One region of the Pseudoalteromonas agarivorans genome, then DNA from elsewhere that is predicted to be linked to it. Evidence: predicted binding sites of a transcription regulator. Region 1 holds the regulator's gene; the other holds the start of a gene.

What was found. Region 1 encodes sigma-54, which starts transcription at its own class of promoters, with help from an activator protein. Its sites were predicted from a motif close to GTTGGCACGNNNNTNGNNT; they were not measured.
Region 2: a site for sigma-54 is predicted at 6,720-6,738, ahead of NQT65_RS07635 (hemerythrin domain-containing protein). Genes of this name have one in related genera too.

Annotation. Positions count from the first base shown of each region.
Region 1 is NZ_JANIGJ010000007.1:208,857-216,953, reverse strand. It holds gene kdsC (3-deoxy-manno-octulosonate-8-phosphatase KdsC) at 1-491, shown strand, start outside; gene lptC (LPS export ABC transporter periplasmic protein LptC) at 488-1,042, shown strand; gene lptA (lipopolysaccharide transport periplasmic protein LptA) at 1,032-1,580, shown strand; gene lptB (LPS export ABC transporter ATP-binding protein) at 1,577-2,302, shown strand; gene NQT65_RS14055 (RNA polymerase factor sigma-54) at 2,372-3,871, shown strand; gene hpf (ribosome hibernation promoting factor) at 3,899-4,186, shown strand; gene NQT65_RS14045 (PTS sugar transporter subunit IIA) at 4,191-4,643, shown strand; gene rapZ (RNase adapter RapZ) at 4,663-5,508, shown strand; gene NQT65_RS14035 (HPr family phosphocarrier protein) at 5,549-5,821, shown strand; gene mgtE (magnesium transporter) at 6,081-7,439, shown strand; gene NQT65_RS14025 (zinc-dependent metalloprotease) at 7,486-8,097, opposite strand, start outside.
Region 2 is NZ_JANIGJ010000003.1:210,595-218,691, forward strand. It holds gene NQT65_RS07595 (glycosyltransferase) at 1-440, shown strand, start outside; gene NQT65_RS07600 (threonine/serine exporter family protein) at 548-1,774, shown strand; gene NQT65_RS07605 (alcohol dehydrogenase family protein) at 1,831-2,889, opposite strand; gene NQT65_RS07610 (TetR/AcrR family transcriptional regulator) at 2,901-3,407, opposite strand; gene NQT65_RS07615 (tetratricopeptide repeat-containing diguanylate cyclase) at 3,731-5,638, shown strand; gene NQT65_RS07620 (DUF6500 family protein) at 5,649-5,867, opposite strand; gene NQT65_RS07625 (putative periplasmic lipoprotein) at 5,894-6,151, opposite strand; gene NQT65_RS07630 (hypothetical protein) at 6,209-6,460, opposite strand; gene NQT65_RS07635 (hemerythrin domain-containing protein) at 6,777-7,202, shown strand; gene NQT65_RS07640 (hypothetical protein) at 7,288-7,701, opposite strand; gene NQT65_RS07645 (TonB-dependent receptor) at 8,050-8,097, shown strand, end outside.

The sequences.
Region 1 (8,097 bases):
TAAAACTACTCATATGCGATATTGATGGTGTATTTTCTGATGGCCGAATTTACCTCGGTAACCAAGGCGAAGAATTAAAAGCATTTAATACAAAAGATGGTTTTGGCATTAAAGCGCTAATTAATAGCGGTTTTGAAGTTGCGGTCATTACGGGGCGTCACTCAGAAATAGTACAAACTCGCATGAGCAGCTTAACTGTGCAGCACATTTATCAAGGCCAAGAAGACAAGCTTATTGCTTATCAAGAACTCAAAAACACTTTAAAGTTAACTGATGAACAAATAGCCTATATTGGCGACGATGGCCCTGACATGCCAGTAATGGAGCGTGTTGGCTTTGCCGTTGCAGTTAACGATGCGCACCCGCTAATTAAGCGCTTATCGCATTACACTACGCAAATGCCTGGTGGCTTTGGCGCCGTTAGAGAGCTCACAGATTTACTTATGCTAGAGAACGGCATAGCGCTTACAACACAAGGCACCAGTTCATGAATGCAGCACGCGTTATACTCAGTGCGTTATTCATCGGCTGTATGGTTTGGCTTTGGTACCCTTATTTTACCCAAACCAATGTAGCGCCAGAGCAAGAACCTGAAGTAATTGCAAAGCCCGATTACACCGCTATAGAGCTTAAGCAAACAGCCTATGACGAGCAAGGCAAAATAAGCCATAAAGTCACTGCGGCTAAAATGGAGCTGTACCAACAGCTTGGTTTTACATTTTTTGAAAAACCTATTTTCACCTTGTATAACGAAAAGCAAACATGGCGAATAAATGCAGACGAAGCAACGCTTTACGAAGATAAACAACTTATTTTAGAAGGCAATGTGGTTGCTAAAAATTTAGTTGATAACGCCATGATAGATAACATCAATGCCGATAACATCGAAGTCGACATTAAAGCGCTAACAATGCGCTCTGAGCAGCCAGTGGTTGTCACTGGGCCTAATTTAAAAATTGTCGGTAAAGGCCTTGAAGCCGATTTAAAAACCGAAGTAATAAAACTAATTAACCATACGCGAACAATATATTATGACCAATAAACTCACTAAAATACTTATTATCCCATCGCTAATGCTTGCATTTAGCGCCTCTGCTGCTGAGCCTGCTGCTCAACCGCCAGCAAATCAAATTTCTATTAGTGCAGACCGTCAAGAAGGCCAACTTAAAGAAAACGTAGGTATTTTTGAAAAGAACGTCGAAATTGTGCATGGTAATCGCAAAATTACAGCCGACCGACTCGAAGTACATAAACGTGAAGACTTAGGGGATAACAAACAACTCCTTATTGCCACTGGCAGCCCAGCCTACTTCGAAGAAAAACAAGACGATGGTACTGTAATGAGTGCCAGTGCAAACGAAGTACGTTACGACGTAGCAAAGCGATTTTTAACGCTTGTTGGCGATGCTGAAGTCGCACAAGCCGGTCAAAAAATTAATGCTAAAAGTATTACCTACGATATGCAGCAGCAGCTTATTAGCGCAGAAAAAGACGAAAACTCTACGGATCGTGTCCACACAATTTTAGTGCCTGTTGAAGCAAAAATTAAAGAAAAAACAGGTAACGAAGGTCAACCATGAGCACCTTAAAAGCAGAACTATTAGCAAAAAGCTATAAAGGCCGCCAAGTTGTAAAAAATGTAGGCCTTGAGGTAGAAGCCGGCAGCATTGTTGGCTTATTGGGCCCTAATGGCGCAGGTAAAACCACCACCTTTTATATGATTGTAGGGTTAGTACCTAGCGACAAAGGCAAAATTTCTATTGATGATAACGACATTACGTTATTACCTATGCACAGCCGCGCCCGCTTAGGCATTGGCTATTTGCCGCAAGAGTCATCAATATTTAGAAAGCTGACAGTTTATCAAAACTTAATGGCGATTTTAGAAACGCGTAAAGAGCTCAATAAAGCCGCGCGAGAAGAAACGCTTAACAACTTACTTGATGAATTTAGTATTCAGCATATTCGCGATAGCCAAGGTATGGCGCTTTCTGGTGGTGAACGCCGCCGTGTAGAAATTGCCAGAGCACTGGCAGCGAACCCTAAATTTATTTTATTGGATGAGCCTTTTGCTGGTGTTGATCCGATTTCAGTGTTAGATATAAAGAAAATAATAGAACATCTTAAAAACCGTGGCATTGGCGTATTAATTACCGATCACAATGTAAGAGAAACCCTTGATGTTTGTGAAAAAGCCTACATTGTTTCTCATGGGGAGCTAATTGCATCTGGCACCCCAGAACACGTATTAAATGACAAAACTGTACGCGATGTTTATTTAGGCGAGCAATTTAGGCTGTAACATTTAAGCCACACCTACAAGCATCTGCTAATATTAATTATAACAACATAAAAGGATTGTTAGAGATACATGAGGCAATCATTACAGCTGCGCATGGGCCAGCAACTTACAATGACTCCACAATTGCAACAAGCGATTCGCTTGCTGCAGCTCAGTACATTGGATCTCCAGCAAGAAATACAAGAAGCACTTGATAGCAACCCGCTATTAGAAGTAGAAGAGCAAGATTACACGGAAGAGTCGGCTGGAAAAAATGAACAAAAAGCAGATACGGATGATGTAACCGTAAGCGCATCGGCTGACGATACAACCAGCGAGTACGAGCAAGACAGTGGCGAAGCTTTAAATAAAGACACCATTAGCGATGATATGGCAATGGATGTAACTTGGGATGAGTACATGAGCGCAGCCCCTGCTGCATCCTCAGGCCCAATGCCAGAAGATGAGTCTATTTATCAAGGTGCCTCTACTGAAACGCTACATGAGTATTTAATGTGGCAGCTTCAGCTTACTCCTTTTAGCCCAACTGACGAAGCCATTGCTATTGCCATTGTAGAAGCTGTAGATGACTCGGGTATTTTAACGCTAAGTTGCGAAGAAATTTTAGAAAGCTTTAACCAAGAAAACGATGACGAAGTTGAAGTTGAACTTGACGAAATAGAAGCCGTTTTAAAGCGTATTCAGTTATTTGACCCTGTAGGTATAGCCGCGCGCAGTTTACAAGAGTGCTTGTGTATTCAGCTAAACCAGTTTGATAAAGACACCCCTTTTATAGAACAAACTAAAATGATCTTAACCGATCACATTGATCTATTAGCGGCACGCGACTATCGTACATTAATGAAAAAGACTAAGCTTAAAGAAGACGAGCTTAAAGAGGTCATGACCCTAATACATACCCTCAACCCAAAACCTGCAGATACAATAGTAAGGGAAGAGTCTGAGTATGTAATACCGGATGTGTCGGTTAAAAAAATAAAAGGCCGCTGGGTGGTAGAGCTAAATCCAGATAGCATGCCAAAAATACGCGTAAATAGTCAGTACGCGGCTATGTCTCGTACCGTAAAATCAAGTGGTGATAGCCAGTTTATTCGCTCTCACTTACAAGAAGCTAAATGGTTTATAAAAAGCCTTGAAAGCAGAAACGACACGCTACTTAAGGTAACTAACTGTATTGTAAAACAGCAACAGGCATTTTTTGAACATGGCCCAGAAGCCATGAAGCCAATGGTTTTAAACGATGTTGCTGAAATGGTAGAAATGCATGAATCGACAATTTCGCGTGTTACTACGCAAAAATATATGCATACGCCACGTGGTATTTTTGAGCTTAAGTATTTTTTCTCAAGCCACGTAAGCACTGAAAACGGCGGAGAGTGTTCATCAACCGCAATACGTGCCCTAATTAAAAAGCTAATTGCCGCGGAAAACTCAGCTAAACCATTGAGTGATAGTAAAATTGCGGATATATTGGCAGAGCAAGGAATTAAAGTAGCTAGACGCACAATAGCAAAATACCGTGAATCGCTAGCTATTCCACCGTCAAATCAGAGAAAGAGTTTGATATAAGACGTAAAAAACAAAGAGGAAATGCTTATGCAACTAAACCTAACTGGTCGTCACGTAGAAGTAACTGATTCACTTAGAGACTATGTAAATAATAAATTTGCAAAGCTAGAAAGGCACTCAGATCATATTAGCAATGTGCATGTCATTCTCGATGTAGAAAAACTCAACCAAAAAGCAGAAGCGACTATTCATGTAAGTGGCGCAGATTTATTTGCCTCAACAGAGCACCAAGATATGTATGCCGCTATAGACTCGTTGATTGACAAGCTCGATCGTCAAGTCATAAAACATAAAGAGAAGCTTGCTAGACACTAATATTATGAAATTAAGTACATTAGTATGCCAGGACTGCAGCAAAGCTGCGGTCCTTTTTAGTAGTAAAAAAAGAATTTTAGAGTTTATCAGTGAGCTTGCTCATGAAAAGCTCCCCTACTTACCACAACAAGATATTCTTAATGCGCTGGCAAGCAGAGAAAAGCTAGGCAGTACTGGTATTGGCCGGGGGATCGCCATTCCTCATGGCAGAATGGGTGGCGTAGAAGAGCCGCTGGCTTTAGTACTTGTTAGCGACACGCCTGTTAACTTTGACGCTATTGATAACTGCCCTGTTGATATTTTTGTTGCACTCATCGTACCAGATGGCGATAACCAACAGCACCTAAAGACTCTGGCAACCATAGCTGATAAACTGAGCAACAAAGAATTTTGTAAACAGCTGCGTAGTGCTAAAACCGATGCAGAGCTGTATCAAGTAATTGTTGATCAATCGTAGTAAATACTAAGGGCTATAAATGGAGTTAATTATCATAAGCGGCCGTTCTGGTTCAGGTAAGTCGGTTGCTTTACGCGTGGTTGAAGATTTAGGCTATTATTGCGTAGATAATATTCCGGTCAACCTACTGCCCTCTTTAGTGCGAAGTGTTTCAGATAACTATGACAAAATAGCCGTTAGTATAGATGTTCGTAATATCCCCAAAGAACAAGACGAATTTAACGATATTCTCGAGTACCTTCCTGACTTTGCTAAACCCACACTGTTTTATTTAGATAGTGATGATCAAACACTGATCAAACGTTTTTCAGAAACACGCAGATTACACCCTTTATCCATCGATTCACTGCCGCTTGATTTAGCAATAAAAAAAGAAAAAGAACTGCTTGATGTACTCGTAACGCGCGCTGACTTTATGCTTGATACCACCGATTTAAGTGTGCACCAATTAGCAGAGTCAATTCGCGAAAAAATACTGGGTAAAAAAGATAAGCAACTTATTGTAACGTTTGAATCGTTTGGCTTTAAACACGGCATACCTAAAGAAGCTGATTATGTTTTTGATGCTCGCTTTTTGCCAAACCCCCACTGGGAGCCTGAACTTAAACCGCTTACGGGCCTTGATCAACCAGTAAAAGATTTCTTGGCAAATCACAGCATAGTGCAAAAATTCACTTGGCAAATTCAGACCTTTGTACAAACTTGGTTGCCACACTTAGAGCGTAATAACCGTAGTTACCTCACTATTGCAATTGGATGTACTGGTGGTCAACACCGCTCGGTTTATTTAGCGCAAGCCATTGGTGAGAGCTTTGCTATGACGCATCCGAATGTCAAAATTCGTCATCGTGAGCAAGAAAAGTAACCTTAAAATAATAACCTGTTCAGTTTAGGTATAGTAATTTATGCGCTGTGAAGACACATTTTTAATAAAAAATAAATTAGGCTTACACGCCAGAGCGGCAACGGTCCTTGCGCAATTAGCTGTGCAGTTTGATGCTAAAATCACCTTACACCAAGATGATAAAGAAGCCGCAGGCGACAGCGTATTAGCTTTAATGCTACTTGAAAGCAGTAAAGGTAAAGAAGTTAAAGTAGTCTGTGAAGGCCCTGATTCAGAGCAAGCTTTGCATGCGGTTGGGCAATTAATTGCACAACGATTTAACGAACAAGAATAATTTAAAGCACCATAGCCTTATAAGTTAAAGACTTATCAGGCCAGACTATAAAGATTTAGTAAGTTAGGGTATTCCGACTCGCCTAATTTAGTGCTTTAATTTAGAGTAATAAAGCCATGCCCCTGCTAAATTTGGTTACTTAATTTTAAACACTAATTTAGTCCCAGCATTGGGTTTAGCACAAAAAATAAAGAAAATGACAGTGGGCAACACCACTTACTAAACACCTTTCCATTACACAAAAATATTTAGGATGCCAATGCCAGAAGCGTTTGAACAAGACTATCCACTACAGCAATTAAAACAAGTGACTAAATCACTTAATAGTGGGCAATTTGTTCAAGTAAGACGCATGCTAGCAAAAACAGCACCTTGTGATACAGCACTGCTGCTTGAATCCTCTCCGCATAAAATTAGACGCATGCTTTGGCAACTGGTTGACCCAGATGTGCAAGGGGATGTGCTAGAAGAGCTCTCTGAAGATGTACGTTTAGGTATCATTGCACAAATGGAACCTGAGCATATTGCCGCGGCCACTGAGGATATGGGCCACGATGATTTAGGTGAAGTCCTGCGTAGCCTACCTGATACCGTGTACAAAGATGTGGTTAGCGCTATGGATACGCAAGACCGCGAACGCGCTACACAGGCTTTATCTTACCAAGAGCGTTCTGCAGGCGCGCTAATGAACACCGATACGGTGACCATTCGCCCAGACGTTACACTTGATGTTGTGCTGCGCTATATTAGGCTACGCGGTGAGCTGCCAGAGGGCACCGATGATTTATACGTTGTTGATAAACATAACTGTTTTTTAGGTGCATTGTCACTTAGTACACTGTTAACTAATCCGCCTGAAAAAATTGTTCAAGATTTAATGGATGAAGACTGTGAGTCTATCCCTATTTCGATGGATGAAAGTGAAGTTGCTCAGTTATTTGAGCGCCACAACTGGATATCGGCCCCTGTAGTCGATGATAACGCCCACTTGCTTGGACGTGTCACCATTGATGATATTGTTGATGTTATTCGTGAAGATGCAGAGCACAGCTTATTAAGCCTTGCCGGTCTTGATGATGAAGAAGACACCTTTGCACCTGTTTTAAAAAGCTCAAAAAAACGCTCAGTATGGCTTGGTGTTAACTTACTCACTGCCTTAGCTGCCGCCTTTGTGGCCAGCTTTTTTGAAAGCACCTTAGATATATTACCTATTTTAGCTGTACTCAATGGCATTGTGCCCTCAATGGGTGGTGTAGCAGGTAGCCAATCTTTAACTCTGGTTATTCGCGGTATTGCCGTGGGCCATATTAACCAAACTAACCAACGATTTTTAATGGCTAAAGAGCTGGCGATAGGCGCATTAAACGGGGTTATTTGGTCAATACTTATAGCCAGTGTAATTGCGCTTTGGCAATGGGATTTTATGCTTGGCGGCGTACTCGCATTTGCAATGTTTATGAACCTCGTAGTGGCTGGTGTTGCTGGCGCATGTATTCCTATTTTATTGAAAAAAATGAATATAGACCCTGCACTTGCCGGTAGTGTTGTACTTACAACGGTGACTGATATTGTCGGTATTTTTGCCTTTTTAGGCACCGCAACGTGGCTACTTATTTAGCAACCTGAACTGAGGTTAAGTAGCCACTACACACTAAAACATATAATTAAATTGGTGAGCCCGGTGGCATTGGTAAACCACTGAAGTTTTCAGGCCACTTACCTACTTTTAAAAACTGTTTTATTTGCTCTGCTAAATACTGTTTAAACGCGCTTTCTCCTACACTGGTATTACTTAACATTGAGTTTTGATTGTACTCTTTGCTTAATTTTACCAAGTAGAAACGTAACTGCGCCTGCACCTCTGGGCTTACCTTGTCACTAGTGACTAAATCAGCCATATTTTTTGCAGTTAAAAATTGCACCCGCTGGGTGATTTTGCCTTTCATTGTATTAGGTGATGACACATTAAACACCTGGCTGTAAAGCTGCTCTAGCAACTCATCTAAGCTGTAAAAATTATAATTACGTACTTGTTGTTGAGCTAAACGATTTAAACGCTGTGGGTTTAATAATAACGATAAACTATGCTGCGCAGCTACTTCTGGCAAGGCCATCGCATCAAGTGTTAAACCCGTACGCCCTGTTATGCTTTCACGCGATTTAGACTCGCCATACGCTTTTGGCGGAATAAGCGCTAACACCGACTCAGGCAAAATTAAATTAGCCGGTTTTAATGTTGTTAAAATAGCACCAAGCGCCGCTTGCTGCTTCGCTTT
Region 2 (8,097 bases), on a different contig from region 1:
ATGAGGTAATGCAAAGCGCACGCGTATGTTTAGCCCCTCTTCGTTTTGGCGCAGGTATAAAAGGCAAGCTGCTAGAAGCAATGATAATGCAAACCCCCAGTGTAACTACCAATATAGGCAGTGAGGGCATGCACAACGAACTACCATGGCCTGGTAAAGTGGCTAATAATACCGACGACTTTGCAAATGCAGCCGTTGAGCTTTACACCAATCAAGCCGATTTTGAACATGCGCAACAAGCTGGCAATACGCTACTAAATACCGTGTACGACAAAGTAAAATTAAGCGCGGCGTTAATTAATAAAATTGACTCTATAAGCAACGATTTAAAAGCGCATAGGGAAAAAAACTTCACCGGACAAATGTTAAAACACCATACTATGCGCAGTACGCAATATATGGCGCAATGGATTGCTGAAAAAAATAAAAAATTAGATTAAAAATGACTAGACTCCTACAGATTTGTGTTTAAAATCGCGCCCATTACAAATGGGCGTTTTAGCCTATACTTTTAGCTAATTTATTTACACACTGGTCCATACAAGATTTGAAAACTGCAACCTTTACTGAAAAACGCAAATTTATCGTTAAATTAGGTAAAATGCTTCATAAGTACGGCACCCCTGCGTACCGCCTAGAAGCACACTTAATGGAAGTGGCCACTTACTTAGGACTTAAATCGTCTTTTGTTATGTCGCCAACTTCGGTAACGTTTGTAATTTGGACTGATGGCCACGAAGACGAATACACCCACGTGGCACGCGTAGACCCAGGCGATCACGACTTAGGCTCACTTGCCGACACCGACGACTTAGTTAATCAAATGCTCGACGACAAGCTCACCTTACAAGAAGTTGATGCTCAGCTTGATGCCATTTACGACATGCCAAACCCGTACAATAAATTTGTTACCGGTATTGCTTTTGCAACATCCGGGGGTGCATTTGCCATGCTAATGGGTACCAGCTGGACAGACGTTATTTGGTCTGCGTTACTTACTTTAGTGGTGTATGTGTTTGTGCTGTGGTCAGGGCGCTCAAAACGGGTTGCTCATATGCTTGAGCCCCTTGTTGCTATAGTATCGGCAGTGCTGGCTTGTGCAATAAGTGTGTATATTTCGCCCGATATAAATATACGGTTAGTGGTGCTTTCAGCCATTATTGTATTTATACCTGGTTTAGCGCTAGCGCTTGGTTTAGCAGAACTTGCAGCTAGGCATTTGGTGTCGGGTACGGCGCGGGTTATGGACTCGTTTATGCTGTTATTTAAACTGTACTTTGGCGCCTTTATTGGCATAGGCATTGGCTTTGCCATATTTGGCCAAACCGATTTTGTACAGCCCGAGCCTCTACCGCGCTGGACTGCGTGGCTGGCTATATTTTTACTTTGTAGCAGCTTAATAGTGATTTTTAGAACCAAACTAAAACATGCTGGATGGTCTATCGCATCTGGTTTTATAGCCTATGGCACAAGTATTGGTTCGGCTATGTACCTTGACTACACGTTAGGCACTTTTGTTGGTGCGCTTTCGGTTGGAGTGTTTAGTAACTTATTTAACCGCGTTGCAAATGCCCCAGCTTCTATTGTTGCCATGCAAGGCTTAATTGTACTGGTACCCGGCAGTAAAACGTATATTGGCTTAAACTCGCTTATTGAAGGCCAAGACTTTGTTTACGCCGAGCATATAGGCCAGCAAACGTTTTTAATATTTATGTCGCTTGTAGCAGGGCTCATATTTGCAAACGTGGCTTTACCGCCTAAAAAAAGCTTATAAGCTTGTTACCATTAAAAAGCCCGTTTACTTTGTAACGGGCTTTGTTGTTTATCGCGCTATTCGCTATGGGGGATAGTGAGTACAATTTTTCCTACGTGTTGTTTTTGTGCAAACACTTTTTGCGCCGTAACAATTTCGCTCAATGGGAATGTTTGCGCCACAATAGGCTTTATTTTTTCTTGTTCAATAAAGTTAACTAAGCTTTTAAATACCTCAGGCTCTATAACTGTACAGCCCAAAAAAGTTAAATCTTTTAAGTACAAAGTACGTATATCCAATTCTACTAATGCCCCGCCAATAGCGCCCGACACCGCATAACGCCCTTTTGGCTTTAATACCTCCAGCAGTGCAGGCCATTGCTCGCCGGCAACAAGGTCAATGACTACATCAACACTGTTTTTACCTAAGGCTTGAATTAAATCATCTTCACGAAATATAACTTTATCGGCACCTAACTCTTTAAGCTGCTGCGCCTTACTTTTACTCGTAATGGCAATAACAAAAGCGCCACGTGCTTTAGCTAATTGCACTGCCGCTGAACCAACACCACCAGAAGCGCCTGTAATTAAAACAGTTTGCCCTTGCTGTGGGTTTGAGCGAAATAGCATGTTTTCGGCCGTAGAATATGAGCACGGAAAAGAGGCCAGCTCTTCATCACTATATTTACTATTAATTTTATAAGCGTGAATAGAGTCAACGCGGGTAAACTGTGCGAAGCCACCATCGCACTCAGAGCCAAAATACCATGGCGATTTAAGCGTTTCACCATTAGCTTTAATTAAACATGGCTCAACAATAACGCGCTCACCAATACGGCTTTGATCTACGTTTTTACCAACAGCCACAATTACGCCGCATACATCTGCCCCCTGAATACGAGGAAAAACAAACGCATCACCAGACCAACTTGCATCGTCTTTACTGCTTTGTTTTTTAGCGTACCACGCCGTGCGGGTATTAAGATCTGTGTTATTAACACCTGCCGCCATGACTTTTATAAGTACATCTGTTTGTGCAAGCGCTGGCAACGGTAAGTTAGTTGCATACTTTAATACATCAAAATCGCCATGTTCGGTAAGCTGTACAGCGTGCATTGTACTAGGTAAATTTGCCATTAGTTGCTCCATTATATTAATTTAAGAATACTGTTTTTTGCTGATGTAACCGCCTCATCGCCCATAACTGGCCACGCACTCGACACTCCTTCGTGCAGCAAAAACAAGCTACTGGCCAACGATGAATTTAAACCTTGCTCACCTAGCAGTTTTTTTACGTCATTTTTATGTGTTTGCACCGCAAGGCTAATAGCTTCATCTTCAGGAAACGCCGACAACGCATTAATAGATAAACAGCCATTAGGCGCAAATTGCACCATCCACGCTTTTAGTTGATCAAACATGTGCAAAACCGCCTCAACTCCCGGAGCAGGTGCACCTTTAAGTAAAAAATTAATATAGCGATTATGGCGGTACTCAAGCGCAGCAATGATCATTGCCTGCTTTGACGGGTAATATTTATAAAGGGTGCGCAAACTAACGCCACTGAGTTTTTGCAGCTTAGCCACACTAGGCTCAGCAAAACCATGTTGACTAAAGGCCACCTCAAGCGCAGCAGCTATATCTTGTTTTAGCATAATATTTAACCCATGTAGAATGAATGCTCTACCCAGCATAGTAGAGCATTCATTCTACATGTCAACCAATACAGATTTATACAAAATAATAACTTTGACACCCATCTTAAAATTAACAAATGAGGAAAGCCCTCAAGTTCAAAATGTATAAGGATAGTGATAGATATGGCATCCCTTTAATCTTTCTTTTCATACTTATTTACTGGAAAGTGGGGTTTTCAAAGGGATGTGGTGATTTATTCCCAACAAAGCATTAACTTGTTATTCACAAGCAATGCTATAGTTAGTTATATCGTTTTAGGTGTTGATTCAGTAAAAAGTAAATGACGAACAATATAATAATAAAAATCAATATAGTGTGGTTTCGCTTTTTTGTGCTCCTGTTATTTTTACTAACAAGTAGTGCTACATTTGCCAATAGCTCTTCACTAACTTCATCTGATATAAAATCAATCCAAAGCCTGCTTAGTGATATTAAAGCCAACAAGCTAGATTACCTTTTACACCAAAAACAACTAACCCACGCTTATAATGTCACTAAACATACAAAGCATAAACAGTTGCACCTTGAAGCGGCTGCCTTATATTCAGAGCTACTTTTTCGACAAGAACAATACACCGCGCTAAGTACCCATTTGCTAATGTATTTAAAGAGTACTGAGCTTGTAACATATAAAAACAGTCACCTACTATTTTTAGAGGCTCAGCTTAAGCTTTTTGCAATTAACAAAGAGTTGAGTAATGCGCAATCGCTTGCTAATCAACTGCAAACGCAGGTAAAACAGCTTTCTCCTAACAAACAAATCATTGTTTTTCGGGCTATAGCCTATTACTACACCGAAACCGACGAACTTAAAAAAACGCTAAGTGCGGCGTTAACAGGTTTAGAGCTTGCTATAAAAGAAGAAGACATAGCCTCGCAGGGCTACTTTTTTAGAAAAATTGCCGACGCTTACAACTACCTCTACAAAGATGATAAAGAAAAAGCCATTTATTATGCCCAAAAAGCGGTAGATGCATACGAGCAAACAAGCGACGGCCTATTTACTGCTAAAGCTTATTGGAGTTTAGGAAACGTATTACTTGAGGTCGGTCAGCCTAAAAACGCGCTTGTATACTTAAATAAAGCGCTGGCTTATTTTAGCAAAGTTAATATGAAAAAAGGTTTAGCCTTCGCTCAATATTCTATTGCAAATATTCAATACCTGCAGGGTAATTACGATACGGCTTTAATGCTTGCAAACAAAAACATTGCACTTGCAAGCTCTGCCGGTATTAACGACATGCATTTAGCATCAATGATTTTATTATCAGACATCTACACAAAACAAAATTTATTAAATAAAGCCAACCAAGTAAACGACGAAGTATTTTTAAACCTAGATAAATTTAGCCGCAGCATTTATAAGGCTGACTTTTTAAGCAAACGCTATAAATTAAAGCGCCAGCTTAACTTCACCGAAGATGCATTTAAAGCTATTGAAGATGAGCTTGCTTATACAATAAAACACTACGAAGCCACCAGCGAAACCAATATAAAAACCTTACAAGTTAAATTTGAAGTAAAAGAAAAAGAAGACAAAATTTTACAGCTAGAATACGAAAAAGATATAAACAAACTGCAGGCAACAGAAGAACACCAGCAAAAAATAATTTGGCGCTTAAGTGCCTCAATCGCCTTTATTTTAGTCATCGTGTCGCTATTTTTATTTTACCGCCAAATGCGCCAACGAAAAAAATACCATGCTATAGCATTAACCGACTACCTAACTAACAGCTTAAATCGGCGTGGCATTTTGCAAAAAGCAAATGAGTGTTTATCCCAGCAGAGCCTAGCAATAGCCATCGTTGATTTAGATTACTTTAAAGCTATTAACGACAAATTTGGCCACGATATAGGAGATTTAGTACTTATAAAATTTGCTCAAGCAGCAAAAGACACACTAAGTACTAACGATAAGTTTGGGCGCTATGGCGGCGAGGAGTGGCTATTTGTTTTAAAAACGCAAAATCGCGATAAAATAAACAACTTTTTTGAAAATCTTGAAAATAAGCTAGCACAGTACTGCAGTCATATTGAGGCATTGCCAAGTAAAACACACGTAACCTTTAGTGCTGGCGTGGCAATAAGTGATGCTAAAAGCGACTCACTTAGCGAGCTAATTAAACGTGCAGACCAACAACTCTATAAAGCAAAAGAAAATGGCAGAAACCAAATAGCAATCGCGTAAATATACGTTATTAGTCACCTTCAATAATCATTTGCCTTATTTTTATCGCTTTTTCAAAGTGATCTAACTTATGGGTGTGTATCCACCACGTAGCGGCTTGCATCAGCAGCTCTGGATTGTCGTTTTTATTTGCAAAAAAAGCGTAAAAAGAAAGCCCTACGTTTTCGCCTTTGGCTGCTATTTTTTTATCGCACACAGCTATAATTTTTGCTTTTAGTTCTTCCTGCATACATACCTTATTTAATTGTATTTTAATTATCTAAATATACCGTTTAAAAAACTAACAATTAGCTGTAAAAGACTTCTATCAACAATACTATGATTCTCAAACTCTTTATTAGGCGTATTTACTTTTGTAGCTTTGCATTCATTATCTAGCGGCTCATTTTTATGTATATTGGTTTCATAAGCTATATCAGCTTGCTCCATACATTGTGCAGAGCCCGCATAAGGCTTTGCCGCACAGCCAGTTAAAAATATACACAGTAAGAATACAATTAAAAACGCTTTCATATTCAATCCTATTTTACGCACCCTTATGCTTTAAATTATAGCTGTAAGTTTGCTTACTTAGTCGGCTATTAAAACAAGTAGATCAATAAAAAACACACCAACTTCATCAAAAAAAGTGTCGCCTTTAGCATCCTTTTTTATTTGAGCGCTTACACATTCATTGTAAACTTCTGAGCTTGTTTTAGCGCCATTTAGCTCAGTCATTTCTGCCTCTTGTATGCATACACGTCGTTCAGAATGCTCGGCTGTACTACATGCACTTAATAACGCGCACAGTAATAATGCTGTAGTGGGGCTTTTTAAGTTCATCCTTAAACTATCCTAGTATCTAAAGTTTTATAAAAATATAGGTAAGGCAAGTATGTACAGCTTGTACCCAAATAATGCGCTACTTTACCATCTCAATAAAATACCCAACCAGTAAAAATATGTAAGCTTATGTAGCGTAAAAAGCAATCACCTCTTTTAATCTGAAAAAATTGCAGCTGTTTATGTGTAAAAGTTACAGAGCAACTCCATCCAAACCAGCCAAAAGTACATAAAAGTCAACTATATCAACACATTAAAACCTGGCACTGCGCTTGCTTTTAAATATTTATAAAGCAATTACAGCAAGGAAAGAGTTATGAATATTTTTGAAGCGCTACGTCACGACCACGATAAACAACGCGAGTTAGTAGATGCCCTTATTCAAACGCACGGCGATACGCGGCAGCGCCACAAGCTAATGGACGAGCTAAAAACCGAATTAGAAGATCACGCAAAATTTGAGGAGCGTTATTTTTATAACCCACTTATGTTTGACGATCTAACGCACGAAAAAGCACGCCACAGCGTTGCTGAGCACCATGAAATTGACGAATTAATTGAACAACTTGAAGACACAGCAATGAGCTCATCGGCATGGTTAGTTGCAGCTAAAAAATTGCACCATTTAGTGCATCATCATTTAAGTGAAGAAGAACATGAAGTATTTCAATTAGCGGGTAAAGCCCTAACCGAAGGGCAAAAAGAAAGCCTAGCTAAACAGTATAACGATGCCATGCATTAGTTATTAATTAAACCGACTTCCATACACTCCCTTGTGTACTTATTGGTTATAAGCCGTATGGCTTATAACCATTTTTTTTGCAGTGCTACTTAATGGTAAATTTAACGTCTTGCTCGCGTAACACATAAAGTGCAAAACACGCTGCCCACATTGGCCACGCTGTAAAAAACAATAAGTTATTAAAGCCATCAATATACTGATTATAAGATGAAAGCGTAGAAAGGCCGTGCATTACAAATATAACGCCATAAGTAAGGCGCTTTTTAATACCCGCTATAAAAGCCAACACTAAAATAAGCTGTAACGCCCCCAGTACATAAGCAACCACATCTGTAGAGCCGCCAATACCATAAAAATGCTCAAAAATTCGTGCGCTATGCCCAGGGTTAACAAACTTATCAAACGTCCACATAATCATTACAATAAACACGCCTAGGCGTAGCGAAAAAAGCGACCACTGCAAACGATTTTGAAAGTCAGTACCTGTTGTACCAGTCATAAAATTTCCTTAAAACTAAATAATTTAATGTTGAAACTAGCAAGACCGCTCAACACATATATTATTTCATCTTAATGTATAATTTTTTAATAAGTTCTGTGCCCTGCTTTTGGTTTGTTTGCGTATAAAACCGCTATTTATAAATTACGACCTTATCATGGCAATAACTAACTACAATATTTGTAAAACAAAAACATAGTGCCTAAAACTGAATAACGCTTTTGAGCAATGTGCTAAACTTTTAACGTTTCATTCTAAAAAACAAAAAGAATTAATATTTACTGAAAGTTATTCACAAAGCTTCAGGTCTTTATTGCCACATTCACACTAACCAAAATGAGAACCCTTTTGAAACATTCATATTTGGCACTTTTTATAGCCGCTTCACTCACACCT